Regions from separate parts of the Pseudoalteromonas sp. McH1-7 genome, predicted to be linked through region 4. Evidence: predicted binding sites of a transcription regulator. Region 4 holds the regulator's gene; each other region holds the start of a gene.
What was found. Region 4 encodes sigma-54, which starts transcription at its own class of promoters, with help from an activator protein. Its sites were predicted from a motif close to GTTGGCACGNNNNTNGNNT; they were not measured.
Positions count from the first base shown of each region.

Region 1 (8,332 bases), on a different contig from region 4:
GGACTTATTTTGTGCAAGTGGCACAAGCTGAACCTGCCGATCTGCTTTACTTCGTCATTGATCAAAAACAAATCGTATTGCAAGTTGTTAGTGTTGTTGATGACACAACGCTAAGAGTAAAACAACTCGACGGCCGCGCATTTAGTGCCCCAGATAGCATTGCAAATATAAAGTACGCACTTATACAAACGTTTACCACATCATTACCAGCAAAACTGGCTCAGCGGGTTGCGGCAACACAGGCGCAGTGGTTTACCAGAGAGCAACAGATGACAGGATGGTTTGAGTCAACGGATGATGCCTACCCTATTACCAATTACTTAGGCAACGAGTCTTTAATACCAACACCTGATTTTATTCGCCGGCTGGCGGAGGTTGGAGCTGATGCAAGCGAACAATTGGGTATGCTCACAGATGACATTGCGCAATGTCAGAGCCAAGTGGCGAATTTAGCGCCGAGACTGACGCAATTTGATGCCGATTACTTATCGGCTCAGCAACTACATGCCAATGTAGAGATTAAACACAGTGAGGTCGCTGCTGCACACAGTGCAGTTAATACACATAAATCCAGTATTGATGCTATCGCCCAAGAGATAAGTACACATCATGATTTAGTTAGTCAATATAAACAGCAGGTTTCGGCGGACAGCGAGCTGGTGGCGTCTCACTTACAAATGGTAAGTACACATAGTACTAATGCCGCTGCGTCAGCTGATAATGCAGCGCAAAGCGAAGTAAACTGTACTGTATCCCTCAATGCAGTTAAAGCAGTTGAAACATCAATAAACCAGAGTGTTAATAATGCTGTGGCTGAACTTACAGAGGCAGCCTCTGCCGAACAGCAGACGTTGTCCCAACTTGCAGCGTCGCACACCTCTCAATACAACGATGTGCACGACGAGGCAGTTCTACAGATTGAAACACTTGAGACTAACTTAACGCAAAGTGTTGATAATGCTGTGGCTGAACTTACAGAGACAGCCTCTGCCGAACAACAAGCGCTGTCCCAACTTGCAGCGTCGCATGCCTCTCAATACAACGATACACATAACCAAGCGCTCCAACAGATTGACACGCTTGATGCTAACTTAACGCAAAGTATTGATAGTGCTGTGACTGGAATTACAGAAACAGCCACTGCCGAACAGCAAGCGCTGTCCGAACTTGCAGCGTCGCATGCCTCTCAATACAGCGATACACACACCCAAACGCTCCAGCAGATTGAAGGGGTTGAAGCCGCGATAAAACAAGAAGCAGAGTCGTTGCGAAGCTACTTGAATAACGGGATAAGTGACCTGGTGGATGACGTTAGCAGAGCACAGGAATTAGCCAATATAACTCGGCTTGAGTGTGATGCGTACGCATCATTGTCAGCTTTATTGGTTAATAAGCAAGCAGCCAATATCACCCAAATAAAAGGCGCATTTAGTGCAGTCCTGACGAATACGCTAAACCAATCACATATAGATCACATATAGACGCAATTGAAAGGTAATAAAATGTCGTATCAAGAGCTTAGCGCGGCCATAGAGTCGCTAAATGCAGTAAGACAGAAGCACCAAGAAGTCATAAACAAATACGAGCAAGCTGATGTTATGTTCAGGGCTAACCACCAAGCGATGGTGGATTGGCTCAACACTTTTGGTCACGTAGAGTTTAATGATTTGGCTGGGCAATCTCATCAAGTGCCTACTATGCTCTCATTAATTGAGCAAGTGCAGAGTGTTAACCCAAGCCCACATACGATGACAAAGTCTCACTTTGATGGACTTTGTATCCATCGCAAAAGTCTTTATAGCGGCTCAGGCGTGGTCAATTGGGGGGCTAATATCCCTTTATCAAGTTTGAGCACTGGGTATATAAATAAATGCACATATGCCAGATATGATGCAAAGTATAAAAATCAATTATTAATAGGTTACAAGCAGGAGCCTGCCGAACAACCCCAATATGTAGTAGATGGTGTGTTAATCACGCTCAACGATGGTGTTGCTAGAGACGCAACTGGTGGCTATGAAAGCAACAGAATGTGGAAACAAATTCCAATGCCCGAAGCGCCTGATGCGACAAAAACAATAGACTACCTCTCTGGAGTGGTGACAGCTTATGATAATGTCGAGGACGCATTTGCGGCTGAAACCAACGACATAAAAGTCATCAAATCCCGTAAAGATTATATTTTTTTAGAGGTATGGCACGAAAAAATATCCAACAAAGACATTGTTTACCCATTGGGTAACGTGCAATATCTTGCAACTGACTATAAAGGTATCGCCCTAAATGCAAACTTAATAGATCCCAAATATAGTGCTTTTGGGGATTGGGATACCCAGACCACAGGATATGGCGCAAAGTGGTCAACACTAACTACCTCGCAAAAAGCTATCCTGTTAGGCGAGTCAAAGCACAATATTTACTTTGACCCTGATAGCGGGGTTTATATACAAGTAAGATATAGAGTTAGAGTAATTAAGGGAGTATCGGATGAGTGGCGGTGCTATGCCGGCTATACCCATGGCGGTAATAATATTATGCGGCATGTAAGGACAGGCACACCTTTTGATTTGATGATAAAGCCCCGTGGACAATCTATTTCGACAGTCGATTACTTTACGGATGGTACCTCTGATGATGTGGCTTATTGCGGGCACACAGCCCGATTTGCAAAAATGCCAACTCGCAACAATTTGCCCATTATTAAAGGGCAATTTTGTATTACTAGATACAGATCATCAGGCGAGGATAAGCGCACAAATTATGGATATAAAGGTCGATGTTTTGCCCTGCCTATTGCTCTTGTGCAGAGGTATAACAAAGGTGCCTACCATCCAAGTTATAACCCAATGGGCACAGCAGGATTTAAGAGATTATCTCAATCTAACGGTCATGAGTACTGGTATTCAGCGACGGCACACCAGCCAAATACTCCAAAAGATTGTTTTTTACATGCTGCCGATAGCGGTAGCGTAAGCACAGGCCTCTCTGGTCGAGAGGGGAAATTTCTTTACCACGATGTAATTTACGAGGGTCTTGCTGAAAACCTTATTTTTGACGTCAATAAGCAAGGCGACTTGTTAGAGGATGGTCTTAAACGAGCCATATCAAATGAGCTTTGTAGCCAAGATATGCTACCTATATTGTGCGTATCAGGTGTCTTTACAATTAGTATGATTGAGAGTAACGATAACAATACTCTAGAGATAGAGATTGACGCAACTGGCGACTCAACCCATGAATTTTCATACCGTTATAATAGCGATACAGTTTATGTTTGCGGTCAAGATGGCGAGATTATCCCAATACATTTGGGGTCATCAGCCTATGAGCATATAGCTGTACACCTAGGCGCTGACCGAAGCTTTATAAAGTTAGGAACAGACCCTTATATTGACACCGTAACAGAGCTGTTGGCTCTGGTGGGTAAGACCTGCCGCTTGGTATGGTCAGGCCAAAGCGTGCAAACTTACCCTGACGGCTCTTTAAAAGAGCCAGTAACCTCCCCACCGCTGCCAGAACAACAATGGTTTTTGCCATCGTCTCATATTTTATACCAAGGTGTGTCTGCAACTCTTGGTAAGATGACGATGTATGATGTGGTAGGTAAACCAGCAAAGATTGCAGCATACTTTCCAAATGGTCTTGTCGGTGCTTTTATTCCCAAATTGCCCGACGGCACTAATCAATCTTTTCCACTGTCACGAAAGGCCATGGATTTTGGAGAGATCTCTTACCTTCAAAGCACAGGTGATGGATGGGTCAAACAACAAGTGCCTTTAAGTTATGAAGAAAATAGCATCACGATAAGTTCATTACACTCGGATGCGGTAGTGCTAAATTGGTATACTTCATCGGCGGCACAAACAACTAAGTCTTGGTGTAAGAGCGTCATCAATGTATCCCCCATGATATATGTCACAAGTTCTAACAAGCCAGAGATGGGCTGCATTTTACATCAAGGTTTATTTGGCTCGGTTCCAACAGGCTCTGGCCAAGAGCACTTAAGTGTCACGTCTCACGCACTTAAGTCACAAGACAGATATGATGTTCCAGCAACACATTCAAATATAAATATCGAGACAACATCGGGACCAGCCCTTAAAACGATTTACAGCACATTTGAACTGAATGGCTTTTTATACCTTCAATTTAACGCGACCGAAACAAAGTCAGTCAGTGGTTCTTGGGGAGACGATGGCAAGATCGAAATTGTGGACAACGAGAAGCTGTCATTGCATTGGTCTGGCGCGTATCTAAAGACAGTTTGTCACCAGAGTAAATTTCCAATAGGCATTGCATAGCTATATGCAAAGTTGTTGGAGGCTTTATTTAACATAACGACGGGCTTAAATGCTCGTCTAAAATCAATTGTCTTTTTATCTAAATTCTAGCGCCGCGTTACACTTGGTAGATAACTTGAGTTCACCCACCTCGTTTACCAATGTACGAACACCCATTCTTAGTTACAACTTCATCAAAACATTTTCTAACAGGTATAATCTTCTCGCCTTGGTCAATAGGGGTTACCACTGAACTACATAAATCATCTAAAAGCTGTGTTTTTGTTGCACTTGCTTTTGTAAACACCCGAGTATGAATGTGCCCCACGAGATCCTTGTGTGATTTTGTAGAAATTTGGATTATTTGCTTTAGATGTAAATTGGCTTCATCAAACTTAATGGGTCGACCATACTGGGGTAAAATCTAGGCATGAACACTCTGCTTAAACTTGCTTAACAAGCTGTTGGTTTTGTTTTTTGAACCTTGGCTTGAACCTAAGAAAAAGCTGAACATTCTAGCAAGAGCTTTCGCTAAAATATTTCAAATCTTACGCGGTCAGACATCACACATGTTATGGGAAGTGGGCTGTGTGGCCACAACGTTTCAATGCTACCATATATTTCAACACCTTAGAGTGAACGTTCATTTATAAAAAAGCGAGGGACTCCCCTCGCCTTTATTTTAACGCTGCTGCATTAATGATTATTCGCAATTAGCGACATAGGTTAAATCGTTAATATGCTCCGGTGCGTCCATGACATAAGTCGCTTCGCCTGTATTCGCATCTAGCGTATAAAGTTTTGCATCCTCACCTTTGTTACGCCCAGACACATATAATGTGCCATCGCTACTCACTGCAAGACCCGAAGCCCAATTTATGCCATGCTCACCCACTAAGTCTAACGTCATGGCTCCTTTGTCAAGCACATACAAGGCTTTGCCTGTTAACACATAAATTAGATTCGTGTCAGCTGAGTATGCAATATCGCCATGTGAGAAGTCATCACCTGCATAGCTTAATTTGCCTAGTACCGTTTTTGCACCACTTTGTAAGTCAAACTCGTACAAGTACGTTTTACTGCTTGAAAGGAGCTTTGTACCATCTGGGGTAACCGCTGAGCGGTAAATCGGCCAAGAAACGGTATTGGCTGCGAGCGTTTGCTCGGCGCTATCTAGCGAAACTTTCCACAGTGATGAAGCTTTGGTCGTACCGTTAGTCTGCTCCATAAAATATAGCTCACCGTTGTGCGCTGCAATGTTAGAGGCGGTGTTATCGACGCCTTCTACATATGAATACGTACCACCACTAGTATCAAAGTGATATACATAACTATTGCTCTGTTCGCCGAAGTTGTTTATGCCATAAACACCCACTTTACAACCCGTCGTTGGCGCTGGTGTCTGTGCTTCTTCTGTCACAACAACGTTGTCGAGTAACGCACCTAAAGAGTCTGAACGACCCATTCCTTGAAACCTTAGTTGAGTAACCTCACTTGATGCAACGACCGTATATTCAAACTTCTGCCACCCTAATGTGTTGGCATTCATAGTAGTTAAAGTTGTATCTCCAAACCATACTCTGGCACGGTTTGTCGAATTATCTCCTTCAACCCTTGCTGAATAATAAAAACTTACTTTGTATTTGTTACCAGCAGTCGTCGCAAGATCTTGGTAGATGGTATAGTTGCCCGTCGAGTCGAGCTCAACGTGGTTACTGCCATCTTGCGAGTTTATAAAACTAATGGTTGATTTTTGAATTTCTAGCTGAGCACCAGCTATCGTCCATCCGTCAATCTCGTCCACTAACCCCCAAGTTCCTGTCAACACCGAGTTATTTTCAAACGACCCATTACTAACTAAGTTTGGCGAGCCTATTGTGGCAAAGGGTAAAATAATTAGCGCTGAGTATAATAGAGCTGTTCTCATAATAAATCTCCGTTAAAGTACCTGTATGTTGACTGCACAATACATGCCAACACAAACAGTAAATAACTTAATATTTATCAAAAGCTTATGCTATTTATTTGTATCTTTTCTCTTGAAGTTTCATGTTTATTTGCAGAATGCAATTACGGATTTTCATTTTACGAAAAGTGGTTTTTTAGCGTATGCACATCCTATATCAATATTGAATAGACCAATGGAGCAAAGTTATTCATACCGGCAAGAGAATAAAACGTAATAGATCAACATTCTTTTAGTAGGTGTGTCGTATCGGTTACTGCTCTGACGTAAAAACAAAAAAGCGAGGGACTCCCCTCGCCTTTATTTTAACGCTACTGCATTAATGGTTATTGGCAATTAGCGACATAGGTTAAATCGTTAATATGCTCCGGTGCGTCCATGACATAAGTCGCTTCGCCTGTATTGGCATCTAGCGTATAAAGTTTTGCATCCTCACCTTTGTTACGCCCAGACACATATAATGTGCCATCGCTACTCACTGCAAGACCCGAAGCCCAATTTATGCCATGCTCACCCACTAAGTCTAACGTCATGGCTCCTTTGTCAAGCACATACAAGGCTTTGCCTGTTAACACATAAATTAGATTCGTGTCAGCTGAGTATGCAATATCGCCATGTGAGAAGTCATCACCTGCATAGCTTAATTTGCCTAGTACCGTTTTTGCACCACTTTGTAAGTCAAACTCGTACAAGTACGTTTTACTGCTTGAAAGGAGCTTTGTACCATCTGGGGTAACCGCTGAGCGGTAAATCGGCCAAGAAACGGTATTGGCTGCGAGCGTTTGCTCGGCGCTATCTAGCGAAACTTTCCACAGTGATGAAGCTTTGGTCGTACCGTTAGTCTGCTCCATAAAATATAGCTCACCGTTGTGCGCTGCAATGTTAGAGGCGGTGTTATCGACGCCTTCTACATATGAATACGTACCACCACTAGTATCAAAGTGATATACATAACTATTGCTCTGTTCGCCGAAGTTGTTTATGCCATAAACACCCACTTTACAACCCGTCGTTGGCGCTGGTGTCTGTACTTCTTCTGTCACAACAACGTTGTCGAGTAACGCACCATAAGAATCAGAAGTACCAACTCCTTGAAATTTGAGTTGTGTTGAGCTTGATGTCGCCTCTACAGTAAACTCGTATTTTGACCATCCTCGTGTCGTCGCATTCATTGTTGCCAGCGTATTTTCGCCAAACCAAGCGCGTGCAAGATTTGTTGAGTTATTATCTACAACACGAGCCGAGTAATAAAAGCTCACTTTGTATTTTTTACCAGCTGTAGTCGGTATGTCTTGATAAATCGTGTAATTAGCCGTTGAATCAAGCTCTAAATACTGATCCCCGTCTTGTGCGTTAATGATACCAAGACTTTGCTTTTGGATCTCAAACCTTGCTCCGTCTCGACTCCAGCCCTGTAAGTCATTAAACAAAGCCCAATTGCCAGAAATACTACCTGATGTTTCAAATGAACCATTGATGACTAAATTATCAGCAGCATTGGCTGACCCAACTGCTAACAACATCGCACCTGCAATAACGCTTAATTTCATACCTACTCCAAACCACAAGCTGAATTTGTAAATTAAATGTTTACAAAAACCAAAATAACATACTACCATTGTCGTACTTTTCTACTCCATGGTCAATGAGCAATCAAAAAACCAGACTTAATCATTTATTTAATCCATTTCCACTCATAAAAAACAATACTTTTTAACTAGAGTGTTATGGGTGCGATTGAAAGTAACACTACCATTTCAAAGCATGCGTTCATTAAACTCGGGGTTGTTAAACATAGAAGGGGGTCTTTAATAATTTACCGTGCAGCTTCGTGTATTTTCTTGGTTACAATAATGAAAGTCTAAATAGTAGCTGTCTTGTGATGGCATTTTTCCCAATTTAATGGCGTGATACAGCAGCTCAGCTCCCTTGCGACCCATTTCAAACGGGTTTTGACCAATGTTTATTGTGGACAAGCGGTTTTCTAAGGCTCTCAACTGTATTTCTTCAGTATCAGCCGAAATAATTACGGCTTTTTCCCTGTACGGAGTCAACTTCGTTATATATTTTGGATGAAACTGAGCAA
Region 1 covers NZ_JABWPQ010000005.1:70,354-78,685, reverse strand. The annotation lists gene HUZ36_RS05085 (hypothetical protein) at 1-1,481, shown strand, start outside; gene HUZ36_RS05080 (hypothetical protein) at 1,503-4,301, shown strand; gene HUZ36_RS05075 (DUF642 domain-containing protein) at 4,984-6,207, opposite strand; gene HUZ36_RS05070 (DUF642 domain-containing protein) at 6,573-7,796, opposite strand; gene HUZ36_RS05065 (substrate-binding domain-containing protein) at 8,055-8,332, opposite strand, start outside.
Region 1: HUZ36_RS05075 (DUF642 domain-containing protein) is a predicted target of sigma-54. The motif match lies at 6,240-6,258, and genes of this name have one in related genera.

Region 2 (8,332 bases), on a different contig from region 4:
CCCAGCAGCGAGAAATATTACCAGATTTTGATGGCTTTGGTGCACAACTAGCGGCTGAACTTGGGCAATATGTGCGACCTTTCAAACCGAACTCAACAGTAGCAGTGACTAGCTTTTTTAGGGCAAACCAATTAAATGACGTCATAGTGGGGCAAGGAAGTGGACTTGGTGTGGCGCTACAAGAGTCATTAATAACCCATTTGAGCCAAATGGGAGCTGATGTTGTTGAGTACAGATTAAGAAGCGCTTTATCTTTGAGTGACTCTGCCGATAGTATGTTAAGCAGAGAGTTAAAAGCGATAAATCAACGTCAGAAAATTGACCTGGTTGTAGTTGGTACGATAGTTGAGAGCCGTGACAGCTATTTGGTCAATGCTAGGCTTGTAGAAACACTTCACAGTCGGGCTCTATCCGCGGCATCGCTTAGTATTCCTAAATCGGCATTATGGGGCTCTGAGAGAGCCACGTCTCGAGATGGTCTTATCATACGCAGTCAATATTAATGGAGATGAGTGTAATGAAAAAAATATGTAGTCTGGCTTTGCCTCTTTCATTGATGGTTGGCTGTACTCAGAGTAACTTTTTCGCTGTAGATACAGCACAAACGGAGCCAGTGAGAAATGGCTTTGAACAATCGTCCATGTTTCAGAGTAATCCAAATGGATTAAAGCAGTTTTCTATATCTCAGCAAATGGCTGGGAAGAATGTGACCCATTATGTCCAAAGTATCATGCAAGATATGGTCACGAACCTGAAGCATGTAAATGAAAAGACGCCTGTCGCGGTAACTAGTTTTGTATTCTTAGACAAAGAGTTCGATAAAGGGTCGCTTCTCGGTAATCAGTTAGCTGAGAGTTTTATTCACGAATTACATGCTTTTGGGATCCCTGTTGTTGATTTTAAAACGACAGATTACATTCGCGTAACACCTGAAGGGGATTTTATCTTTAGCAGAGACTTTCTTGAATTATCAGATGATCATCCATTTTTATATGTACTTGGTGGCACGCTAGTTAATCACCAAGGTGGGGTAATGGTAAACGCCAGGGTTGTTGGTTTGAGAAGTAAGAGTGTTGTCGGTTCTGCCCAAGGGTTTTTACCACAAAGTGTGGTAAATGCGCTGCAAGATGGTGCTTCATATGATGGTATTCGCTTAGAGCAAGCCAATTAATTTGGAGGCAGAACATGAAAAATGTAGTACTTTTTGCAACCACATTGGCACTGCTAGGTGGGTGCAAAATGACACAAGAGCAATCTCCTGCACCGATTGAAACCAAGCCCAGTGATATGGAGCTTTTGTATGCGCTGATGGAAGAACAGTCAAATGATGACGCGACCCTGTCGCCAGTAACACAAGACATGGGTTTTATTAGCTATCGTCATCGTAAAGCTGTCGCAAACTATGCGAGTCAAATTGCGTTGGAATTATCAGACACCATTCTGGGGCAAAAACCTGAATCGATAGCTGTGGCAAGCTTTGTGAATTTCAATCAGTCTTTGCGTGACACCAATCAACTGGGTAATCAAATTGCTGAATCTCTCATTCATCAGATGCAAAAATTAGGCTATCAAGCTCTGGACTTTAAAGCACTGGGAAAAATAGAGGTAGCGCCAAGTGGTGACTTAGTATTTTCACGGGAAGCGCAAAGATTAAAGAGCGTCAAAGCACCAAGTCATATTCTGTCTGGTACCATGATTTATCGCCCCCGTGGGGTAGAAGTTAATGCGCGACTTCTTGAATTTTCAACAAACTTAGTGATAGCGACAACGGCAGTCACGATCCCTTACTTTATTTTAGATGGTGGGGCTACGGCATCAAGATAGGTGTACCGCTTTTAGCTTCCGATTATTAATGCCTTCAGATGAAGGCATTGTAATTAAGCTTATTCATTGCATACGATTATAGATTGTGTTTATTGAAGTGTGGCTAGAAGCGTGATAATTAAAAATTAGGTGTTATCGAGCAGTGCATCATAATTGCATGATTTTACTCTTTAAAAGTTCATAAAAATCAGTATACTAAGTTTCAGTCAGTGGAATTTTGCTGGTACATTTTGCGCCACAGTCTTCGCTGTCCCCATAGTTTAATGGATAAAACAAGGCCCTCCTAAGGCTTAGATGTAGGTTCGATTCCTACTGGGGACGCCATCTCAATAGTGGCTTATCTGTTACAATTTTCTCCACTCGTTATCGTCCGCTCTGTGTCTGAACCAAAAGGATGACATGCTCAATTTAAAGGGGTAAATCTGACCCTAATTGAGTTAACAATATCTTATGGCAGAATAATACCAATTTGACTTAAAACTTGCTCAATTAGAAGGAGTAAATCTGACGCTAACAGCGTTAAGAATTTCTTATTTAAAGCAACTAAATAGCAAAAACTCTCTTGGCTACCGACAAGCTTCTCTTGGCTACCGACAAGCTTCTCTTGGCTACCGACAAGCTTCTCTTGTCTTAACATAAACCACTTAATTAAGATCACTGATATTACTTTCCTGTCCGGAGGTACATCACGTAATTGAAAAATTGGTATCACAGGGCAAACAGGTCGTCTTTCTCTATGTGAATTTCAACTAAATCATTAATTTGAACATTGTTAAGCGGTCGCTGTTCTTGGTTTACAGCAATAGCTGTCTGGGCGTTGACTTGGATGACTTGCAATTTATTCAACGTTTTAACTTGACGCATAAAGACATTACCACCAGCGTCAGTAAGGGGGCTGCTATGTGCAATGCTCAACACTTGACCCTCTTCCAGCCCATGCATACGGCCTAAGTTAATCACAACTTGCTCGTCATCAATATGCAGTATTTTACCATGGGTGGGTAAGCAGGCGATGGCCGAGTTCAGATCGACGCTGACTTGGTTCAACACAGTTTGAATTTCAGCCGCATAATCAGTTTGCCAAAACTGTTCACTATATACATCAACTAATTTGGTCTTTTTAAAAGGCCATACTCCTTGAGTACCGTACCTTTGTTGCCAGACCTTTTCATGAGAAAGAGCATCAAACAGTATAAACTCTATTTTAAAGCTCCTTAGATACTTATCGCTTTGCCAAAATGCAAGGTCGTTGTTGAGTTTGTTGACGCTAGAAATATCTGAAATTTGACTAAGTAATACATACTGACTATTTGTGTTTGCTGTTACTGTTTCGATTAACTGCTCGTTGTAATCGAATCGTTGACTAAAAAATCGATTTACATCTATTTTTTGAGCAAAATAGGGCACCGGTTCAACGCTTTGATTCTGATCTGATAGGGTATGATAAAGGCGCTCGCTGACAATCTTGTTAATGTCAAAAATTTGACCCAAAGTAGCTTGATGCTTATTTTTGAGTTGACTTTGTGTTATTGCAATTTGCTTATTGTATGCACTGGTAGAGCATTGACTTTGTTGTGGGGTGATATCGATATGTAGTGTTACTTGCCAAGCATCACCCACTCTTGATTCTGCAATTACATTAGCACCCTGAATTTCACCATTAGCGCGTATTTTCAACTGATCTTGCGTAAGCACACCGTCGGTGACGGTTTGCACACTGCTTACGGTTGCACCAGAAAAAAGTAGTGCTTGGGTGATGGCATCATTAACAGCCTGCTTTTTTGCTTTCTGATGGTCGCCATTTTTTATATCAGCCACCCCAGTCACCTCAAACCATTCTGCGTGAGATGGAATGTGGAATACCATACATATAAATGAAAGGCTCAGTGCGAATTGCGTTTTCATACTCAGATACTCAGTGTTAAGACTACTTATTACAACAGCAATACCTATGCCAAATTGTGGCAAGATTCGTGCATAATACTTATCAGTGAATTATTCATATCAATGATTGCTACTATTACCATGCTAGCAGATGGTAATAAGAATTGTATCAGGGCAGTAGTAGCACATCGATACATAGTGGAGAGAAGCAAAATGCGTATCATCAGTCCTAATAATGCTTGGATTATGGTTTGTGCTCTGGTTTTGCTTGGCGGTTGTTCAAGCATGATCGATAAGCATATTGAATATGAGACAGTCCAGCCTGATACTTTCCCAGTGCTACGTGCTGTTGGGTATGCGCCGTTAAGTGCCCAGCCTGGAAATACTGCTGGTGAAAAACAGTTAATGGCGATTAAAGTTTCAAAGCTAGAAGCATATCGAGAGCTTGCCGAACAGTTGTACGGTCAAAAGTTAACATCAACTACGACTGTCAAAGGTGCCATAGCACAAAATGATGGCTTAAAAAGCCAAGTAAATGGGTTAGTGAGAGGGGCAAAAGTGCTGAAGAGTTACGCAGTGGGAGATACATACGCTACCGAACTCGAGCTGGATATGAAGCGGGTGTATGATCTATACATCACGCAAGTTAAGCCGCAAAAGATTAAAAAAGTGTCGTATAGCTTCAAATAGCATAAATTTGCGTGTAACTACCCTGAGGTTTGGATAAGGGATGTTCTAACTCGTTGCTGCTAACGCACAACTTAATATTTCTCTTGTCTAGCCAGAGGGTTCTAGGCAAACGCATCGCTTCCGTGTCCTGCTCTCGCTAAGGTCCCTACGTCTTGAAGGCAAGGTAATACCAATTTGACGCTAACAGCTTTAAAAATTTCTTATTTAGAACAACTAAATAAGAAATTTTCGCCTAGTTATCGACAAGATTTGCTTGCCTCAAAATAGACTACTTAATTAAGAAAATTGGTATAAATTTACGCACCAATCGCTGACTATTGAAAGTGAACTCAGCGTACAGCTAGCGCTAAAACTAGCCGCTAGAAACGAATTAATTGTTTGAAGTTCGGGTTAACTACCTATAGCCAAGTGCTTTACTGTTTTTATTAGAACATGGACAAGGTTCTAATAATACGGAGTGCAACTCTTTATAGGAGCGGGGCGACGTTAAATTAGAGCATAAGGCGTGTTTAGGTAAAAAGTGCCAATTAAGCTTTAAGGTTCCTTACCAGTTCACCATCACTGCTCTTGACGTTGCCATCTTGACCATAAGTGACGGATGTTGGTGCACCAATTAAAATACTCTTTAGCTCTCTTGTGCTGACGTTGGCTTGATGAGCTGTTTTGGCGTTAACTTCATTTTTGGTCTGACATTCGGCAAGTAACGCGCGTACTTTACTCACCAAGGGCACTATCTCAGCGTGCTGAAATACTTTAGGGTCTGTCTGCGCTAGCTCCTTATCGAGCTTTTGAAGTTTGGATATATAAGAGAGTTTTTCCCGTGCAACCTCTTTGAGGTGGTCGCCACGGCGAGAGGCTAGTTCATCAAGCTCACGCGCCAGAAGCTGGGTCATCGCTTCTAGCGTTACAATTTGTTCAGAAAGTTTGTGGTGGCAAAGCCGAACCAAATTATCCATATATTTCAAACTCAAATGCAGCTATGTTCTTCGCCAGTTTTTCGGCATCAACTTGGTATTTGCCTTCAGCTATCGCTTTTTTCAGCTCTTCGACTTTCTTGTCATCGAAGCCTGAAGACTGCTGTGCCTTTTCATTCACTGTTTTTAATTGCTGTGCTTGTGGTGTTAGACTGACGGAATCTGCCGCAGCTTTTGGGGTAGCGGGCGCTTTAGCCGCTGTAGCACTGGCCTCATTTCGTTGCAATTCAGCTTTTTGCTGTTTAACGTTGTTTGCAACGGTGGAGGACTGATTTTGACCGTTAACTTGATTGACCATGATTATAGACCCAATAATATTATACTCTCAGCCATAATATCGGCGCGAAATAGTATTACTTTAGCAAATTTTTCATAAATTCACCTCTACTGTTTCCACTTCTATTACTCTAGCACGTAAGGTTTTGCCTGAGCGAGTATTTTTCACAGTAATTAGTTCACCCCTGTTGCCATCTTGCATTGCCTCACCTTGAGTTTTAATAACAAGCCCCCCTGATTTGGCAAAAATAGTTACATTGTCGCCTTTGCAAACCATACAAATATGTGACTGTGTAAATGCTTGCCCTTCACGGATGTTTCTTTTACTGCGACTACCAATTAATAAGGTTTGGTCTTCTATATATGAAACTCGGCGAAACCGTTTAGGCTGCATTTCGACTTTAATGTCATCTTCCGTTATCACTCTACCTTTTTCTAGCATGGTCGCGCTAACTAACACTGGAAACAAGTGTTCAATGCGCACATGCACATACTGTGTCCACCCTTGTAAATCATCACATTTTATTTGAACAGTAACTTGGGTATTAAATGGTGGTGTCGCTGCTGTGCTGTGTACCAGTGGTGCTTGACACACTCTAGTGGGGATTCTTGAGTCAAGTGGTATAGCAAATATTGATAGTTGGCTATCAGGGTCAAGTTCTACCTGTGGAGCAACAAAATCGACAGCAGTTTGTTCCAAGGCTTTGTTGTCATATTGCTGACAGTGGCCATATCCTATGCTTATAAAATGAGCGAACAAACAAAAAAGTTGAATGTAACGGGTTTTTTTTAACAAACTCATGATGTTTCGACTATGCTTATGGGGTGAAACAAGGTATAAAGATTCTGCTTTAATAACTGCACCTAATCAAGGGTGGTAAACCATATCAGAGTCGAAGCAAAGATCGTTCCGATTAGCGGTTTATACAGTAGGAGATTGAAATGGCAGGTATTTTAGACTCGGTTAACCAACGAACACAACTGGTTGGTCAAAACCGTCTCGAGCTATTACTTTTTCGGCTTCAAGGTCGACAACGCTTCGGCATCAATGTGTTTAAAGTCCGGGAAGTGCTGCAATGCCCAGCACTCACGAGTATGCCAAAGTCAAACCCTCTAATCAGGGGGGTAGCCCATATTCGTGGTCAAACTATTTCTGTGATAGACATGTCACTTGCAGTAGGTGGGCCACCTATTCAGGATATTCGCAATTGTTTTATTGTTATTGCTGAGTACAACCGTTCCGTTCAGGGCTTTTTAGTTAGTGCTGTTGAGCGTATCGTCAACATGAACTGGGAAAAAATAATGCCGCCACCGTCTGGTGCAGGCCGTTATTCGTACCTGACAGCGGTAACTGAAATTGAAAATGAATTAGTTGAAATTTTAGATGTAGAAAAGATTCTCAATGAGATCTGTCCAATCAATACAGAAGTGAGTGCCGATATTGTATCTGATGGTGAGATGCAAAAAGATCTTGGTGAACGTATAGTATTCATTGCTGACGACTCAGCTGTGGCTCGTAATCAGGTAAAACGTGCGCTTGAGCCTCTGGGTGTTCAAACCGAGCTGGCTAAAAATGGTAAGGAGGCGTTAATCAGATTACGAGAGATAGCAGAAGTAGACTGTCAAAATAATGTCACTGAGCGCGTTGGATTATTAATTTCTGATGTTGAAATGCCTGAAATGGACGGCTATACATTAACAGCAGAAATAAAAGCGGATCCGAAATTAGCGCCATTGCATGTAATACTTCATACTTCATTGAGTGGTGTATTTAATCAAGCGATGATAGAAAAAGTCGGCGCTGATGATTTTATTGCAAAGTTTAACCCTGATGAGTTGGCAGCAGCGGTTAAAAAATGGGTTCACTGTGATTAAAGCTGGTGGTAGCACTTGGAAAATAAGCATTTAGAGCAAAAAGAGTACGATCAATTTAGAACTTTTTTGGAACAACAGTGCGGTATTGTGCTGGGTGACAATAAGTTATACTTGGTTAAAAGTAGGTTAGCCCCTCTTATGGCTCGTTTCGGTGTGGAAACGCTTTCATCTTTAGTGGCTAAAACGCTTAGTCCACATGAGCGGCAACTGCGTGCCGCCGTGGTTGATGCAATGACCACAAATGAAACGCTTTGGTTCCGCGACACTTACCCATTTGAGCTAATCAAAACCAAAATTTTGCCAGAGTTTAAAGACTTAAGGCGACCGGTAAAGATTTGGTCTGCTGCCAGTTCGTCAGGACAGGAACCGTATTCGATAGCGATGTCGGCGAATGAATATACAAGCAAGAGCCCAGGCTCGCTGAAGATGGGTGTACAAATTGTAGGCACTGATATATCTAACACTATGTTAGATATGTGCAAGAACGCGGAATATGATGCACTTGCACTAGCCAGAGGCTTATCCCCAGAGCGCAGAAAGAAATTTTTCACTGATAGTGGTAATGGCATGGCAAAGGTGGTTGAGCCAATCCGCAAAATGGTGAGCTTTAGGCATTTGAACCTACTTGATTCTTATGCGCTGATGGGAAAGTTTGATGTGATATTCTGTCGCAACGTGCTGATTTACTTTGCACCTGAGGTGAAGGCAAAAATAATTTCGCAGTTTGCGCAATCACTTAATCCAAATGGGTATTTGTTTTTGGGAGCCTCAGAGTCAATGGCCGGGTTAAGCGATGACTTCAACATGAT
Region 2 covers NZ_JABWPQ010000002.1:245,931-254,262, reverse strand. The annotation lists gene HUZ36_RS02450 (FlgO family outer membrane protein) at 1-503, shown strand, start outside; gene HUZ36_RS02445 (FlgO family outer membrane protein) at 518-1,171, shown strand; gene HUZ36_RS02440 (FlgO family outer membrane protein) at 1,186-1,824, shown strand; tRNA gene HUZ36_RS02435 (tRNA-Arg) at 2,074-2,148, shown strand; gene HUZ36_RS02430 (hypothetical protein) at 2,273-2,461, opposite strand; gene HUZ36_RS02425 (flagellar assembly protein T N-terminal domain-containing protein) at 2,533-3,729, opposite strand; gene HUZ36_RS02420 (LPP20 family lipoprotein) at 3,922-4,398, shown strand; gene flgN (flagellar protein FlgN) at 4,926-5,354, opposite strand; gene flgM (flagellar biosynthesis anti-sigma factor FlgM) at 5,347-5,670, opposite strand; gene flgA (flagellar basal body P-ring formation chaperone FlgA) at 5,743-6,450, opposite strand; gene HUZ36_RS02400 (chemotaxis protein CheV) at 6,591-7,523, shown strand; gene HUZ36_RS02395 (CheR family methyltransferase) at 7,539-8,332, shown strand, end outside.
Region 2: HUZ36_RS02420 (LPP20 family lipoprotein) is a predicted target of sigma-54. The motif match lies at 3,785-3,803, and genes of this name have one in related genera.

Region 3 (8,332 bases), on a different contig from region 4:
TGTGCGCGTATACTGTTGTAGAACCAAGAAATTTAAATCCCCGCTTTTTTAAGTCTTTAGCGAATTTGTCGCTGATTTCGCTAGTAGCAACGGCGTCTTGCTTATCACGCATTTTATTTACAATGGGTTGATAGTCAACAAACCCCCACTGATAACGAGCAAAGCTGCCGAAGGCTTGTTGGATCTCAATAAAGTGCCTAGCATTATTGATGGTGGCAGCGATTTTCGCTCGATTTCTAATGATACCGTCAAACGTCAATAACCTTTCAATATCTTGTTCTGTCATTTGACTGACTTTTTGCACATCAAAGTTATGAAATGCCTGCCGATAACCCTCACGTTTTTTTAGTATGGTATACCAGCTAAGGCCTGCTTGAGCGGACTCTAAGGTCAGAAACTCGAATAAGCTTTTGTCATTGAGTACTGGCTTTCCCCATTCTTTATCGTGGTACTCAATATAATCGGGTTTACTTTGATCAACCCAACTGCATCGTCTATTCATGAAAGTGTCCTTTAGCTTATTTATTGTTCGAGCTTTAGGACTCTAACATGTAACTGTACATAAATACAGTGTCAATAAATTGTTCTTTACAGTGCTTCTTTAACTTTATGTTTTTAAAGGAATATAAAGTTGGAATGTTTTTTGCTTTTTCTACATGAGTTTATTTTTAAGAGAGCGGAAAAATGGCATTAGCACATGTTATTAATCCTCAGTTTGTACCAACTACTGGTCATTATAACCCTTGCTTACTTCAAGAAGCATATGTGGGTGAGTTGAGCGATCTACGACAACAAGCAAGTTGGCTAGGTCATCTGGTTGACACTATGCCAGCAGGCGTGATTGTTTTAGATGGTCAAGGGATGATTGCCAAAGCAAATCAGATAGCAATGGATATGCTTGGAGAGCCGCTCGAGGGAGAAAAGTGGTTCAGTATTATTCAACGCTCATTTAGGCCACAGCAAGATGATGGTCATGAGGTCTCTCTTAAAGACGGTCGCCGAATTAAGCTGGATATAACAGCATTAGCGCCCGAGCCTGGGCAACTGATCCTAATGACTGATCTGACAGAAACTCGGCGATTACAGAGTCGAGTTGCTCACATGCAAAGGCTAAGCGCATTGGGAAAAATGGTGGCTTCTTTGGCGCATCAAGTTAGAACGCCATTGTCAGCAGCAATGCTTTATGGTGCCAATTTAGGCGCTACAAACTTACCACAAGCATCTCGGGAAAAGTTTCATGACAAATTGATGTCACGATTAAAAGATTTAGAAAATCAGGTGAATGACATGCTGTTATTCGCAAAAAGTGGCGAACAACAAGTGGTTGAACGGGTCTCTATGCAGTATTTACTAAGTGAAGTCAAAGCGGGTGCTGACGCTATGGTTGAACTTAATCACGCTAAGTTGGAAGCCGATTTGCCTGAGCCGGATATTGAGATACTTGGTAATCGTACTGCATTGGCGAGCGCTATTCAGAACCTTATCCATAACAGTATTCAAATTATTGGCAGTGACGCCCACATTAAGCTTAAAGCAGAGCGTGAGCCCTGTGGCGAACACGTGCGTATTTCTGTCACAGACAATGGTCCAGGTATAGATGAAGCGCTAGTCGATAAGCTGTTCGAACCGTTCTTTACCACCAAATCGCAAGGAACAGGATTAGGTTTGGCAGTTGTAAACTCGGTAGCAAATGCACACAAAGGGTTTGTCAGGGCTGAAAATATCAAAGGTCTAGGTGCACAGTTTAGTCTGATACTACCACTGATCAAAGCGGAGGAATTATGAGTAATAAAGTGTTAGTTGTTGAAGATGATGCCGGCTTAAGAGAAGCGCTCATCGATACGTTACAGCTTTCAAGCATTGAATGTGTCGAAGCAAACAGTGCAGAGCAAGCCGTATTGTTACTCAAGCAAGAGACGTTTTCTTTGGTGGTAAGCGATGTTCAAATGGGTGCAATGAGTGGGCTAGATTTGTTGAAATCCATAAAGCTTAACTACCCTGAGCTGCCAGTGTTAATGATGACAGCTTATGCGACTATTGATGATGCGGTTGAAGCGATGCGTTTGGGAGCCATTGATTACATGGCTAAGCCTTTTGCGCCTGAAGTGTTGTTGAATATGGTGGGTCGTTACCTACCTGAAAAAGAAAAAGAAACAGAGGGTCCTATCGTCGCTGATCCAAAGAGTATAAAGCTGCTTGAGTTGGCTGCAAAAGTAGCAAAGTCTGATGCCAGTGTAATGGTGCTTGGGCCGAGTGGATCAGGTAAAGAGGTATTAGCCCGTTATATTCATGATAAATCAGACAGGGCTGACGAACCATTTATTGCAATTAATTGTGCTGCAATTCCAGAAAATATGCTTGAGGCTACCCTGTTTGGATATGAGAAGGGCGCATTCACAGGTGCAATTCAGGCATGCCCTGGTAAGTTTGAACAAGCGCAAAAAGGGACAATATTACTGGATGAAATCACAGAAATGGATTTGGGGCTTCAGGCAAAATTACTTCGCGTTTTACAAGAGCGGGAAGTGGAGCGACTTGGTAGTAGAAAAACCATAACACTAGATGTTAGGGTGTTGGCAACCAGTAACCGAGATTTGAAAGAAGCGGTTGAAGATGGGGTATTTAGAGAAGATTTATACTATCGCCTTAATGTTTTCCCATTGGAATGGCTGCCGCTTAGAGATAGAGCAGGAGACATTACGGTATTGGCTGAGCACTTGCTATCAAGACATATGCAAAAAGCGGGTAAACCAACACCCAAGTTAAGTACTAGTGCTAAGCAAAAGTTAAATTCTCATAGCTGGCCTGGCAACGTGCGTGAGCTTGATAACGTCATCCAGCGTGCTTTGATATTGTTTCAGGGCCTTGAAATCACAGAAGATGATATTTTTATTGAAAACTTTTCACCGATGTCTTTGGTTGAGTCAGAAACTAGCCTCACACAGTCCGCTACAGAAGACGCTCCCAATGATGATGGCATCATCAATTATAAGGATGAGCTACAGGACAAAGAGCATCAAATTATTTTGGATACGCTTGCTAAGTTTAATGGTAAGCGCAAAGAAGTGGCTGAAGTTTTAGGCATGAGCCCAAGGACACTGCGCTATAAGCTAGCAAAAATGCGAGATCTCGGAATTGCGTTACCAGCTTAGGTGAAAGAGTCGCTCAGATATCTTGAAGGTGAGCTTAAAAGTAGGACGTGAGCTTACCTTCATTTGTACACCTCAGGCTAATACAACATCAACCTAAACGAAGCTGTTGCTTTTCTCTGGCACCTTCCTTTTCCTCCGACTGCCAATTTTTCGACAGGGCAATTTCAGCTTAACCAACTGAAATTAAAGTATTTTAATGTTGGCATGTTTCCTGCTTTCATCAAGGTAACAAGAGTTATTTTGAGTAAAGCATCATGAAAGTACAATCATCAGCGCTATTCCAAGAAATGCAGGCAATGGCCGCAGAAGCGACAAGAAATACGCAGCCTACTGTGCAGCCAATTAAAACAGCAGCATCTTCTTCAGCTCAATTTGGAGATTTACTCTCTGACGCACTCAATTCTGTTCATGGCCTTCAGCAAGACGCAAAGAAAAAAGTGACGGCGGTGGAGATGGGTGATCGTAGTGTTTCTCTTGCTGAGGCGATGATCGCAAAACAAAAATCATCGGTCGCTTTTGAGGCAACGGTACAAGTTCGCAATAAACTTGTCGAAGCCTATAAAGAAATCATGAGCATGCCAGTTTAACAAAATGATTGTGGAGAGTAATCGTGGCTACTAATCAATCAACAGATCTTACACTTTCCGACGCAGCGCTGAATAACGACAGCGGTTCGGACGAGCAACAAGAGCAAAAGTCTGGCTACTTCAGTGCGCTAAGCGGTGTCGATATGTTGCGCCAGGTTACTCTGGTTATTGCGTTAGCTATTTGTTTAGCAATTGCCATTTTTATCATTATTTGGGCCCGCCAGCCAGACATGCGTCCGCTGGGTAAATATCCTACTGAAGAGCTAGTTGAGACGCTAGACTTCCTAGACCAACAAAAAATTGAGTACCAATTAGACGGTAATACTATTTTAGTTGCTGAATCGGATTACCAAGATGTTAAGTTGCGTATGGCGCGTGATGGTTTCACCCAATCTCCTAGCTCCGGTACTGATATTTTAATGCAGGACATGGGTTTTGGTGTTAGTCAACGTCTTGAAAGAGAACGGCTAAAGCACGGTCGTGAGCAGCAGTTGGCAAGAACGATTGAAGAGCTGCAAGATGTAAATCGTGCAAAAGTACTGTTAGCTATTCCAAAGGAGAACGTATTTGCCCGTCGTGAAAAGAAACCATCTGCGACAGTGGTGATCACGCTAAAGCGTGGCAGAACTTTAGGAGGAGAAGAAGTTGACTCTATCGTAGATATCGTGGCATCAGCGGTACAGGGGCTGGAGCCATCACGGGTAACGGTGACTGACCAAAATGGACGCTTACTTAACTCAGGTTCACAAGATTCGCTTGCTGCTCGCTCTAGAAAAGAGTACGAAATTGAACGTAAGCGAGAGCAAGAGTACTTAGAAAAGATAGACAGTATACTGATCCCAACAGTGGGCCTAGGCAATTTTACGGCCCAAGTTGATCTGACGATGGACTTTAGTGCAGTTGAAGAAACACAAAAACGCTATAACCCTGATTTACCAGCGGTCAGAAGTGAAACAACTTACGAAGAAAACAATATTGGCGGTCTATCAGTGGGGATCCCAGGAGCGCTGACGAACCAACCTCCACTTAACTCAAATATCCCTGAAGTTGCAGGTCAAGGGGGAAACGGTAATGGCACTACGCCTAGCAGTATTCAAAAAGAAGCGACCCGTAACTACGAACTTGATACGACGATTAGTCATAAGCGTCAACAAACTGGCGTTATTCGCAGAATTAGTGTGAGTGTGGCGGTTGATTACCTACCTCAGCCAGATGCCGAAGGTAATATGACTATGGTGCCTCGTTCACAAGAAGCGCTGAACAATATCCGTCGTTTGCTTCAAGGCGGTGTCGGCTTTGACATGCAGCGTGGCGACGCACTAGAAGTGGTTACTGTACCATTCGTTCGCGAAGATTTGATGGAAATGCAAGAGTTACCACTGTGGGAACAAGATTGGTTCCAAAAAACCATTCGCTTAGTTGCGGGAACGTTAGTTATCATTGTGCTAATCTTAGCAGTGGTACGACCTATGCTTAAACGTCTAATTTACCCAGATGATACACTGGAAGATTTTGATGAAGATGCTTTAACCAGCGGTGTTGACCTAGGTGATAGCACGTTAGATATGCTAAATAACGATTTCGACGAGTCAGCAGTTGGCTTCTCATCAGACGGTAGATTACAATTGCCAGACTTACATGGTGATGAGGACCTACTAAAAGCGGTACGTGCCCTTGTTGCGAATGAACCTGAACTCTCATCACAAGTTGTGAAAGCGTGGTTAACCGAAGATGACTGATGAAGAACAAAAACAATTACCCGCGGCCTTTGACGTTGAAAAATTAGATGGCGTTGATAAAGCCGCCATCTTACTGCTTAGTTTGACAGAAGAAGATGCAGCTCAAATTTTAAAACACCTAGAGCCAAAGCAGGTACAAAAGGTGGGTATGGCGATGGCGTCTATGGATGACTTATCACAGGCTAAAATTGCAGCAGTGCATAACTTGTTTATTGAGCAAATACAAAGCTTTAGTACCATAGGCTTCCAATCTGAAGACTTTATTAAAAAAGCACTGACTGCAGCACTTGGCGAAGACAAAGCAGCAAGCTTAATAGACCAAATTGTAATGGGTTCAGGTGCAAAAGGCTTAGATTCATTAAAATGGATGGACTCTAAACAGGTTGCGAATATCATTCGTAACGAGCACCCGCAAATCCAAACCATTGTTTTGTCTTACCTAGAGCCGGAGCAGTCCGCAGAAATATTGTCTCAGTTTCCTGAGAAAGTGCGCTTAGACTTAACGATGAGAATCGCCAACCTAGAAGAAGTTCAGCCCGCGGCATTACAAGAGCTAAACGAAATCATGGAAAAACAATTTGCTGGCCAAGCTGGTGCGCAGGCTGCGAAAATGGGTGGCTTAAAAGCGGCCGCTGATATCATGAACTATCTTGATACTAACGTTGAAGGCCAGCTGATGGATTCTATACGCGAACATGATGAAGAGATGTCACAACAAATCCAAGATTTAATGTTTGTGTTTGAGAATTTAATGGATGTAGAAGACCGAGGGATCCAAGCAATTTTGCGTGAAGTACAGCAAGATGTACTGATGAAAGCGATTAAAGGCGCTGATGACTCACTGAAAGATAAGATATTGAAAAATATGTCCAAGCGCGCAGCTGAAATGATGCAAGATGACTTAGAAGCTATGCCGCCTGTCAGGATAAGTGAAGTTGAAGCAGCACAAAAAGAAATTCTTGCTACCGCGAGACGTTTGGCCGATTCAGGCGAAATCATGCTTGGTGGTGGTGGTGGTGAGGAGTTCTTGTAAACCATGGTCGATAAAAAGCTGTATAAAGGTCGCCCTGTCAGTACCGAAGCATTAGATGAATTGCTAGAAAACTGGCCAATACCAGATGTGTCTGATAAACCAGAGAAATTTAGAGGGCGATCGACTGCGTTTGGCACGCCGCTGGAGGAACTCTATAGTAAGAAACAGGTTCACGAAGAGCCTGAGCCGCAAGAGCCTGAATTTCCGACGCTAACACTCGAAGAGCTTGAACAAATTCGCCAAGATGCTTATGACGAAGGTATCAAACAAGGTCATGAGCAAGGTTATATTGAGGGCTTTGAAAAAGGCGTATCAGAAGGTAAAGAAGCTGGCTATAAAGAAGGCGTTGAGATAGGGAAAGAGAAGGGCATCGAAGAAGCACAACCAATTATCGAAGAACGCATGAAAGCACTCTCAAGCTTATTAGACGAGATGCAATCGCCACTTACACGTGTTGATGATGAGTGTGAAAAGCAACTGGTATATCTTGTCAATTTATTGGCAGAGCAAGTCATTTTTAAAGAACTGAAAACCAGCCCTGAGCTTATTTTGAACGCATTGAAAAAAGCAATGGATGCGCTACCAGTTAAAGAGCAAACGGTGCGAATACATCTGCATCCAGAAGATCTAGAGTTAGTACAATCTATGTATGGTGCGGAACACATCGAATCACAGCATTGGCAGCTGATCCCTGAACCAACTCTAGATAGAGGGGGATGTGAGGTCAAAACACCACAATCTTCAATTGATATGACACTGAAAAACCGCATCAGTGAAGTATTGGAATCATTTTTGCTAGACAGTGGTATAAATCCGTAAATAAGAACTTGCCCTCATTGCCTGTTGTTCGCAAGCATTTGAGGGAAGCATCTAAATAGGTAACTACGAAATGTCTACATCAGCTGCTTTGAGCGAGCGGATCAGTAAATACAAAAAGTTTGTAAAGCCTTATGGCGTGGCCGTTGCAGGTAGCCTGACTCGAGTGGTTGGGTTAACGCTGGAAGCAAGAGGACTGAATGCACCTATTGGCAGTCAGTGCAAAATTGAAACACTCGGCGGCTTCATTGACGCTGAAGTGATAGGCTTTAATCAAGATACGCTTTATTTGATGCCTAACGATCATATTACTGGTGTGCTTCCTGGCGCCCGCGTTATTCCCAAAGTGAAAGATTCAGGTCTGCCTGTCGGTATGGAGCTACTTGGCCGTGTTGTTGATGGCTTAGGCCGCCCTCTTGATGGCCTCGGTGCTATAGATGCCCAGCAGCACTTGAAATTTGCAGCGGCGCCGATAAACCCACTTGCTAGAAGACCGATCGACTCCCCAATGGACGTAGGGGTACGAGCCATAAATTCTATTGTTACTGTTGGGCAAGGTCAACGTATGGGTTTGTTTGCAGGTAGTGGTGTAGGTAAGTCAGTATTGCTTGGCATGATGACCCGAGGCAGTGAAGCTGATGTTATCGTTGTTGGCCTTGTAGGAGAACGTGGGCGGGAAGTTAAAGAGTTTATTGATGAAATACTTGGCGTAGAGGGGCGGCGACGCTCTGTGGTGGTTGCCGCACCGGCGGATGCTTCACCTTTAATGCGCCTTAAAGGCTGTGAAAGCGCAGTGACAATCGCTGAGTATTTTCGCGATCAAGGCCTAAATGTCTTACTACTATTAGACTCTGTAACGCGTTATGCCATGGCGCAGCGAGAAATTGCACTCGCGGTAGGTGAGCCGCCAGCCACAAAGGGTTACCCCCCCTCGGTGTTTGCAAAACTACCCGCATTGGTTGAGCGAGCGGGTAATGGCGGTGAAGGACAAGGCTCAATTACCGC
Region 3 covers NZ_JABWPQ010000002.1:185,462-193,793, reverse strand. The annotation lists gene HUZ36_RS02135 (DNA-3-methyladenine glycosylase I) at 1-502, opposite strand, end outside; gene HUZ36_RS02130 (sensor histidine kinase) at 685-1,785, shown strand; gene HUZ36_RS02125 (sigma-54-dependent transcriptional regulator) at 1,782-3,152, shown strand; gene fliE (flagellar hook-basal body complex protein FliE) at 3,407-3,739, shown strand; gene fliF (flagellar basal-body MS-ring/collar protein FliF) at 3,760-5,478, shown strand; gene fliG (flagellar motor switch protein FliG) at 5,471-6,511, shown strand; gene fliH (flagellar assembly protein FliH) at 6,515-7,330, shown strand; gene fliI (flagellar protein export ATPase FliI) at 7,401-8,332, shown strand, end outside.
Region 3: fliE (flagellar hook-basal body complex protein FliE) is a predicted target of sigma-54. The motif match lies at 3,351-3,369, and genes of this name have one in related genera.

Region 4 (8,332 bases):
TTTGTAGATGATCCTTTCACCCCTGGAAAAGGTTACATCCTTGATTTCTACAATTGATTGCGACAAGTCGCTCTCCAGATCAAGACTATATTCATCGGAGTATGATACTTTTTTTTCAAACAAGATGGAAAATCGTTTTGGTAAAATTTTGTAAGTCGTTAAATGTGACGGTTTGCTTATACTTTCCAAGGCGCATTTGGTAGTATCTAACGAAATTTTAATCCTATTGGCTAGAGGTTCATGGTTTTATCGTTTGTTATTCTCATTCTTGGCTTTATTGCACTGGTTTGGAGTGCCGACCGCTTCGTTTTTGGCGCAGCAGCTTTAGCTCGAAACTTTGGTGTACCAACATTAATTGTTGGCTTAACCATTGTCGCCATGGGCTCTTCAGCCCCCGAAATGATGGTTGCTGCACAGGCCGCTCTTGCAGATAAAACAGACACAGCCGTTGGTAACGCCGTAGGTTCTAACATTGCCAATATATTATTAGTCCTTGGGATCACCGCCTTACTCCGGCCACTTTCGGTTGGCTCAGGAATTTTACGTCGAGAAATGCCACTTCTTATCATTGTTTCCTTGGGAGCTTGGTATATTGTCAGTGACAATAACTTCAGTTTTGTTGAAGGTATATTACTGCTTATTGGCTTCACAGCATTTCTCCTTACCTTAATTATCATTACCAAACGCAGCGGCAACAGCAATGACGATCCTTTCGTTAGTGAAGCGTGTGAAGAGGTGCCGGATAATGTCCCCACACAAAAAGCTATTTTTTGGCTTGTTGTTGGTATGATTTTGCTCCCCGTTAGCGCCGATTATCTGGTGGGTGCAGCTGTTGATATTGCAAAGTACTTTGGGATGAGCGACTTATTGATTGGGTTAACTATCATCGCGGTAGGAACCAGTTTACCTGAACTCGCAGCCTGTGTAGCTGGCGTATTAAAAAATGAAGACGATTTAGCGCTAGGTAATATCATTGGTTCGAATATTTTTAATATCCTTGCGGTACTGTCTATTGCGGGGATCATCAATCCCTCCGTATTAGATACCAATATCGCGGCTCGTGATATATTTATTATGCTTGGTGCAACACTATTGCTACTTATTATGAGCTTAAGCATTACTGGTAAACGTCGTATCAACCGCTTTGAAGGTGGTTTGTTACTCGCCTGCTTTATCGGATATATTTACTACATCATTTAAGGAATACACGTGACAACGACCCCATTTATTGAATCTGCTAATCAAGTGTTTGCTACTGAGCTTGCAGCAATAGAGGAAGTGCAGCAGTTTGTCGATCAACAGTTTGAGCAAGCTTGTAAAATAATGTTTAATTGCCAAGGTCGAATTATTGTTATTGGTATGGGTAAGTCAGGTCATATTGGAAATAAAATTGCCGCTACACTCGCCAGCACAGGAAGCCCTGCTTTTTTCGTGCACCCAGGTGAGGCTAGTCATGGCGATTTAGGTATGATCACCAAAGATGATGTGGTTTTGATGATATCAAATTCAGGTGAAACCCAAGAAGTTATCTCAATCTTACCGATAATTAAACGTTTAGGTGCACCTGTGATCTCTATGACAGGCAACCCAAGCTCAACCATGGCTCGCAACGCTAGTGTTCACCTTTGCGTTAAAGTGTCAAAAGAGGCGTGCCCACTAGGATTAGCGCCCACAGCAAGTACCACAGCAACGCTGGTTATGGGAGACGCATTAGCAGTTGCTCTACTTGAAGCCAGAGGATTTACTGCCGATGATTTCGCGCTTTCTCACCCGGGAGGAAGTTTAGGCAAACGACTATTACTCACAGTCGCTGACATCATGCACAAAGACAGTGCCATTCCTATGGTCAGTAGCAACTGTACCGTCAAAGAAGCCCTTTTCGAAATGTCTGCAAAAAGTCTTGGAATGACAGCGATTGTCGACGAGCAGACACAATTGCAAGGTATTTTTACAGACGGTGACTTGCGCCGTATCATAGAACAAAAAGTAGACATACACACAACGCCAATCACACAAGTTATGACCGCAAAAAGTACCACCGCACGCGCCGATATGCTCGCTGCTGAGGTGCTAAATATTATGGAAAATAAACGCATCAATGGACTAATTGTGGTTGACGAGAATAATGTCCCTGTGGGTGCATTGAATACCCAAGATTTACTTAGAGCGGGAGTGCTATGATGCAGTTTAGTGACCTTTATCAAGATATCTCAACAGATGCTTGGCAAAAAGCAACTCAAATTAAACTCTTAATTTGCGATATTGACGGTGTATTCTCTGACGGACGCATTTATCTAGGTAACAACGGTGAAGAATTAAAGGCATTCAATACCAAAGACGGCTTCGGTATCAAAGCGCTAGTAAACTGCGGTATTGAGGTTGCGGTCATCACAGGTAGACATTCACAAATAGTTCAGCAACGCATGACTAGTTTAAATGTAACGCATATTTACCAAGGTCAAGAAAACAAGCTAGTGGCATATGAAGCACTAAAAACGCAGCTTAATCTGAAGGATGCAGACATTGCCTATATTGGCGATGATGGCCCTGATCTGCCAGTGATGGAGCAAGTTGGCTTTGCTGTCGCCGTGAATGATGCACATCCGCTGATAAAACGCATTGCCCACTATACCACTTTGATGCCGGGAGGCTTTGGCGCCGTCAGAGAGTTAACAGATCTGCTCATGCTCAGCCAAAACCACCCTCTTACCACTACAGGGTCAAGTACATGACTGTGCTTCGTGTCATTCTGCTCATTACTTTTAGTGCGCTGATGATTTGGCTGTGGTCGCCGATGTTTAACGCATCAGAAATCAACAAGAAAAGTGACGATGAACCACTTGCTAAACCCGATTATGTGGCGACCGCATTAGAGCAGACTACCTACAGTGAAAATGGCTTACTAAACTACCATGTGACTGCTGATAAAATGGAACTTTATCAAGACCTTGGTTTTAGCCACTTTGCAAAACCCATTTTTACATTATATAACGGTGAGCAAAATTGGCAGATAAGCGCATTGGAAGCCACATTATACGAGAACAACACCCTGATTTTAGAAGGGGATGTTTTAGCAAAAAACCTCACACCAGACGCAATGATCAGTACTATCAATGCCGACAATGTCAGGGTTGAAATTAAACAAAAGTTGATGAAATCAGAACACCCCGTCATTATCACAGGCCCTAGCCTTAAAATTACCGGTAAAGGCCTACATGCAGACTTGCAAAAACAGCTGATTGAGCTCATCAACCATACAAAGACAATTTATTATGACCAGTAAAATAATTAACAAATTAGTTTTCTTCGGCTTGCTCGCAAGTTCCACTTTCGCAGCTGCTGCAGAGCAAAATGAAGTCATTATCGATGCTGGCCGTCAGCAAGCTCAACTGCAAAGTAACATAGGCATTTTCGAGCAAAACGTTGTCATTATTCATGGCACAAGAAAAATCAATGCTGATCGTTTGGAAGTGCACCGCCGCGCTGAGCTTGGTTCAAATAAGCAGCTACTAATTGCTACTGGCAACCCTGCGGTTTTTGAAGAAGCTCAGGCAGATGGTACAACCTTACGCGCAGCGGCTAATGAAATTCGCTATGATGTTGCCGAATTAAAATTAGTACTTACTGGCAATGCTGAAATATCGCAAGCGGGTCAAAAAAGTAGTGCACAAGTCATTACTTATCATATCGAAAAGCAACTCATTAGTGCCGAGCGCTCTGAACAGGGCGACTCTCGGGTTAGAACAATTCTGGTTCCTGTTGAAAAGAAATCTGACACCAGCGTGGAAAAAAGTGAAGATCCACAGGAAAAAGGTAACAATTCATGAGCGAGCTCAAAGCAACAGGCTTGGCAAAAAGTTATAAAGGTCGCCAAGTTGTCAAAAATGTAGGACTGAGTGTCGAAGCAGGTAGCATCGTTGGTTTACTTGGCCCTAATGGTGCGGGGAAAACCACTACTTTTTATATGATTGTGGGCTTAGTACCAAGTGACAAAGGCTTTATACAAATCGATGATGATGATATCACCCTACTCCCGATGCACAGTCGCGCACGCCTAGGGATTGGATATTTACCTCAAGAGTCATCCATATTTAGGAAGCTAACGGTATATCAAAACCTCATGGCTATTTTGGAAACCCGCAAAGATTTGTCTAAAGTTGAAAGAGAAGCTCAGCTTAATGAGTTGTTGGATGAATTTAATATCCAACACATCCGTGATTCTCAAGGGATGGCATTATCTGGAGGAGAGAGAAGACGGGTAGAAATTGCTCGTGCTTTAGCCGCTAATCCTAAGTTTATCTTGTTAGATGAACCTTTTGCTGGCGTTGATCCAATTTCAGTGTTAGATATAAAGACAATCATTGAGCACCTTAAAAATCGTGGGATCGGTGTACTGATCACCGACCACAATGTAAGAGAAACGCTGGACGTATGTGAAAAAGCCTACATCGTTTCACACGGTGAATTAATCGCCGCTGGTACGCCAGAACATGTTTTAGCGGATCAAACCGTAAGAGATGTCTACCTAGGCGAACAATTCAAGCTATAGTTAAGACGTAGTATTAATAACTGTTAAAAGGGATTGTTAGAGATACATGAGGCAATCATTACAGCTGCGCATGGGGCAGCAACTTACAATGACTCCACAACTGCAACAAGCCATACGCCTGTTGCAGCTTAGTACGTTGGATCTACAGCAAGAAATACAAGAAGCGTTGGACAGCAACCCACTATTGGAAGTGGAAGAAAGCGATACCGCAGACGCAGAAAGTACTGAACAACAAAGCCAAGATAAAAATAATACGGACGATAGTCAGCAAAGCTCAGATGAAGCGCCTGTCAGCGAGTATGAAATGGACTCAGATACCGCCATGAGCAAAGAAACGGTTAGTGATGATCTTGCCATGGATGTGACTTGGGATGAATATATGAGTGCTGCACCAGCATCAAGCGCAGCTCCTTTACCTGATGATGATAACGTCTACCAGGGAGAGACTTCCGAATCACTACACGACTACCTAATGTGGCAGTTAGAACTTACGCCATTTAGCCCAACAGATAGAGCCATTGCTATTGCCATCATCGAAGCGGTAGATCTGTCTGGCATTTTAACGCTTTCCTGTGAAGATATTTTAGAAAGTATCAATGATGAAAACAGTGAAGAGCCGGTAGAGTTGGATGAAGTCGAAGCCGTACTTAAACGTATCCAGTTGTTTGACCCTGTCGGTATTGCTGCACGAAGTTTGCAAGAATGTTTATGTATTCAGTTAAATCAATTTGCACCTGACACACCGTGGATCACCGAAACCAAGATGATCCTGACCGAGCACATTGATTTACTTGCGAGCCGTGATTACCGTACCTTAGCGAAAAAAACACGCTTAAAAGAAGCTGAGCTAAAAGAAGTTATGACGCTGATCCACAGTCTTAACCCTAAGCCAGCTGCGAGTATTATTCATGAAGAACCAGAATACGTTATTCCAGATGTGTCGGTAAAAAAAGTGAAAGGCCGCTGGGTTGTAGAGCTAAACCCTGATGCGATGCCTAAGATTAGAGTAAATGACCACTACGCTGCGATGTCGAGAACTGCTAAATCGAGTACTGATAGCCAGTTTATTCGCTCACACCTTCAAGAAGCAAAGTGGTTTATTAAGAGCTTAGAAAGTCGCAATGACACTTTATTGAAAGTTACCAATTGCATTGTGCAACAACAACAGGCATTCTTTGAACATGGCCCCGAAGCGATGAGACCTATGGTGTTAAACGATGTCGCAGAGATGGTTGATATGCACGAATCTACGATTTCTCGTGTCACCACCCAAAAGTACATGCACACACCAAGGGGCATATTTGAGCTGAAGTATTTCTTCTCAAGCCATGTCAGTACCGAAAATGGAGGTGAGTGCTCCTCAACAGCAATACGAGCACTCATCAAAAAGCTAATAGCTGCGGAAAACACTGCTAAACCATTAAGTGATAGCAAAATTGCAGATATTTTAGCTGAACAAGGAATTAAGGTAGCGAGACGCACGATTGCAAAATATCGTGAATCCCTAGCCATTCCACCGTCAAATCAGCGTAAAAGCTTGATATAAGACGTTAAACACAAGAAGGAAAAATGCTTATGCAACTAAATTTAACTGGTCGCCATGTAGAAATCACTGACTCTTTAAGAGATTATGTCACCAACAAGTTTGCGAAGCTTGAGAGGCACTTTGATCATATCAATAACGTTCATGTGATCCTTGATGTCGAAAAACTAGTTCAAAAAGCAGAAGCAACATTGCACGTAAATGGCGGCGAGCTATTTGCATCAACAGAGCATCAAGACATGTATGCAGCAATTGATGGCCTGATTGACAAACTAGACCGTCAAGTAATTAAACACAAAGAGAAGCTCACTCGACACTAAAATGAAATTAAGTGAATTAGTGAATAAGGACTGTAGCAAAGCTGCGGTCCTTTTTAGTAGCAAAAAACGTATTCTCGAGTACATTAGCGAATTAGCGCATAGCCAAATCCCTGATACCAGCCAGCACACTATCTTAGATGCCCTTATGGCACGAGAAAAGCTGGGAAGTACAGGTATAGGTAAAGGGATCGCAATTCCTCATGGGCGACTTGAAGGTATTGATAAAATACTGGCGATGGTCTTGGTAAGCGAACAAGGGATCCCGTTTGAGGCGATCGACAAACAGCCTGTCGATATTTTTGTCGCATTCATCGTACCTGAAGGAGATAATCAACAACACTTAAAGACCTTAGCTGCGATTGCTGATACACTCAAAAATAAGTCATTTTGCAAAATGCTCAGGCAAGCGAAAAATGACGATGAGTTATATGCAGTGATCCAAGGTGAATTTGATGAGTGATGAAGAAAAAGGACTCGAGCTTATCATTATCAGTGGCCGTTCTGGTTCTGGTAAGTCTGTAGCACTTCGAGTATTAGAAGATTTAGGCTACTATTGTGTCGACAATATTCCGGTTAATTTACTCCCCTCTTTAGTTCGTAGTGTTTCTGACAACTACAACAAAGTTGCTGTTAGTATCGATGTCCGCAACCTCCCCAAAGAACAAGATGAGTTCAACGATATACTCGAGTACTTACCAGGTTTTGCTAAACCAATCCTGTTTTATCTAGACAGCGATGATCAGACGCTCATTAAACGTTTTTCAGAAACGCGCCGTTTGCATCCATTATCAATACACAACCTGCCTTTAGACGTTGCAATTAAAAAAGAGCGTGAGCTGTTAGATGTATTGACGACTAGAGCTGACTTCTTAATTGATACTACCAGCCTTAGCGTGCACCAACTGGCAGAAGATATTCGTGAAAAGATTTTAGGTCAGAAAAATAAACAACTTATCATTACCTTTGAGTCTTTTGGCTTCAAGCACGGTATTCCAAAACAAGCAGATTACGTATTTGATGCGCGTTTTTTACCAAACCCGCACTGGGAACCAGAGCTAAAGCCATTAACGGGGCTAGATCAGCCGGTAAAAGACTATCTCTCAAGTCATAGCATAGTGCAGAAATTTACTTGGCAAATTCAAACGTTTGTCCAAACTTGGTTGCCACACCTTGAACGAAACAACCGTAGCTACTTAACCATAGCTATAGGCTGTACTGGTGGCCAGCACCGCTCTGTTTATTTAGCACAAACGATTGGTGAGCGCTTTGCAAAAACACACTCTAACGTAAAAATCCGCCATCGTGAGCAAGAGAATAATGTGTGAAGATACATTTTTAATCCAAAATAAGCTTGGATTACATGCTCGAGCAGCGACTGAACTGGCTCAGCTTGCCGTTCAGTTTGATGCAGAGGTGACTTTATATCAGGGCGATAAAAGCGCGTCAGCGGATAGCGTTCTGGCACTGCTACTTCTGGAGAGCAGCCAAGGTAAAGAAGTTAAAGTTGTGTGTAGCGGCCCTGATGCGCAGCCCGCACTGGATGCTATCGGTATGCTGATCCATAATAAGTTCAATGAATCAGAATAACTCCCCACAACCGTAACAGGTATTGTGTCAGCACCAATTCATATAACATGTGCTACACTTCGATACGCAAATTCAATTAAATAAGTCTCGCCTACTCGCCTGTAAACCTTGGTAGAACAAAGAAAACTGCGTTACACTGTAGTGGCTGTTAGCGCTAAAACTGGCTGCTAGAAGGGCGTGATACCAACTGTCTTAATACTTGCTCAATTTGAAGGGGTAAGCCTGACGCTAGTAACTGCGTTAAAAAACTCTTATTTAGAATAAATTAATGCTCCTAAGCTGAGGTGATTATTTCGATACATGAGGCTAAACGAAGCTAGTATGGTATATCCC
Region 4 covers NZ_JABWPQ010000018.1:40,739-49,070, reverse strand. The annotation lists gene HUZ36_RS13570 (ATP-binding cassette domain-containing protein) at 1-66, opposite strand, end outside; gene HUZ36_RS13565 (calcium/sodium antiporter) at 241-1,200, shown strand; gene HUZ36_RS13560 (KpsF/GutQ family sugar-phosphate isomerase) at 1,210-2,181, shown strand; gene kdsC (3-deoxy-manno-octulosonate-8-phosphatase KdsC) at 2,181-2,732, shown strand; gene lptC (LPS export ABC transporter periplasmic protein LptC) at 2,729-3,283, shown strand; gene lptA (lipopolysaccharide transport periplasmic protein LptA) at 3,273-3,827, shown strand; gene lptB (LPS export ABC transporter ATP-binding protein) at 3,824-4,549, shown strand; gene HUZ36_RS13535 (RNA polymerase factor sigma-54) at 4,596-6,095, shown strand; gene hpf (ribosome hibernation promoting factor) at 6,125-6,412, shown strand; gene HUZ36_RS13525 (PTS sugar transporter subunit IIA) at 6,414-6,872, shown strand; gene rapZ (RNase adapter RapZ) at 6,865-7,737, shown strand; gene HUZ36_RS13515 (HPr family phosphocarrier protein) at 7,727-7,999, shown strand.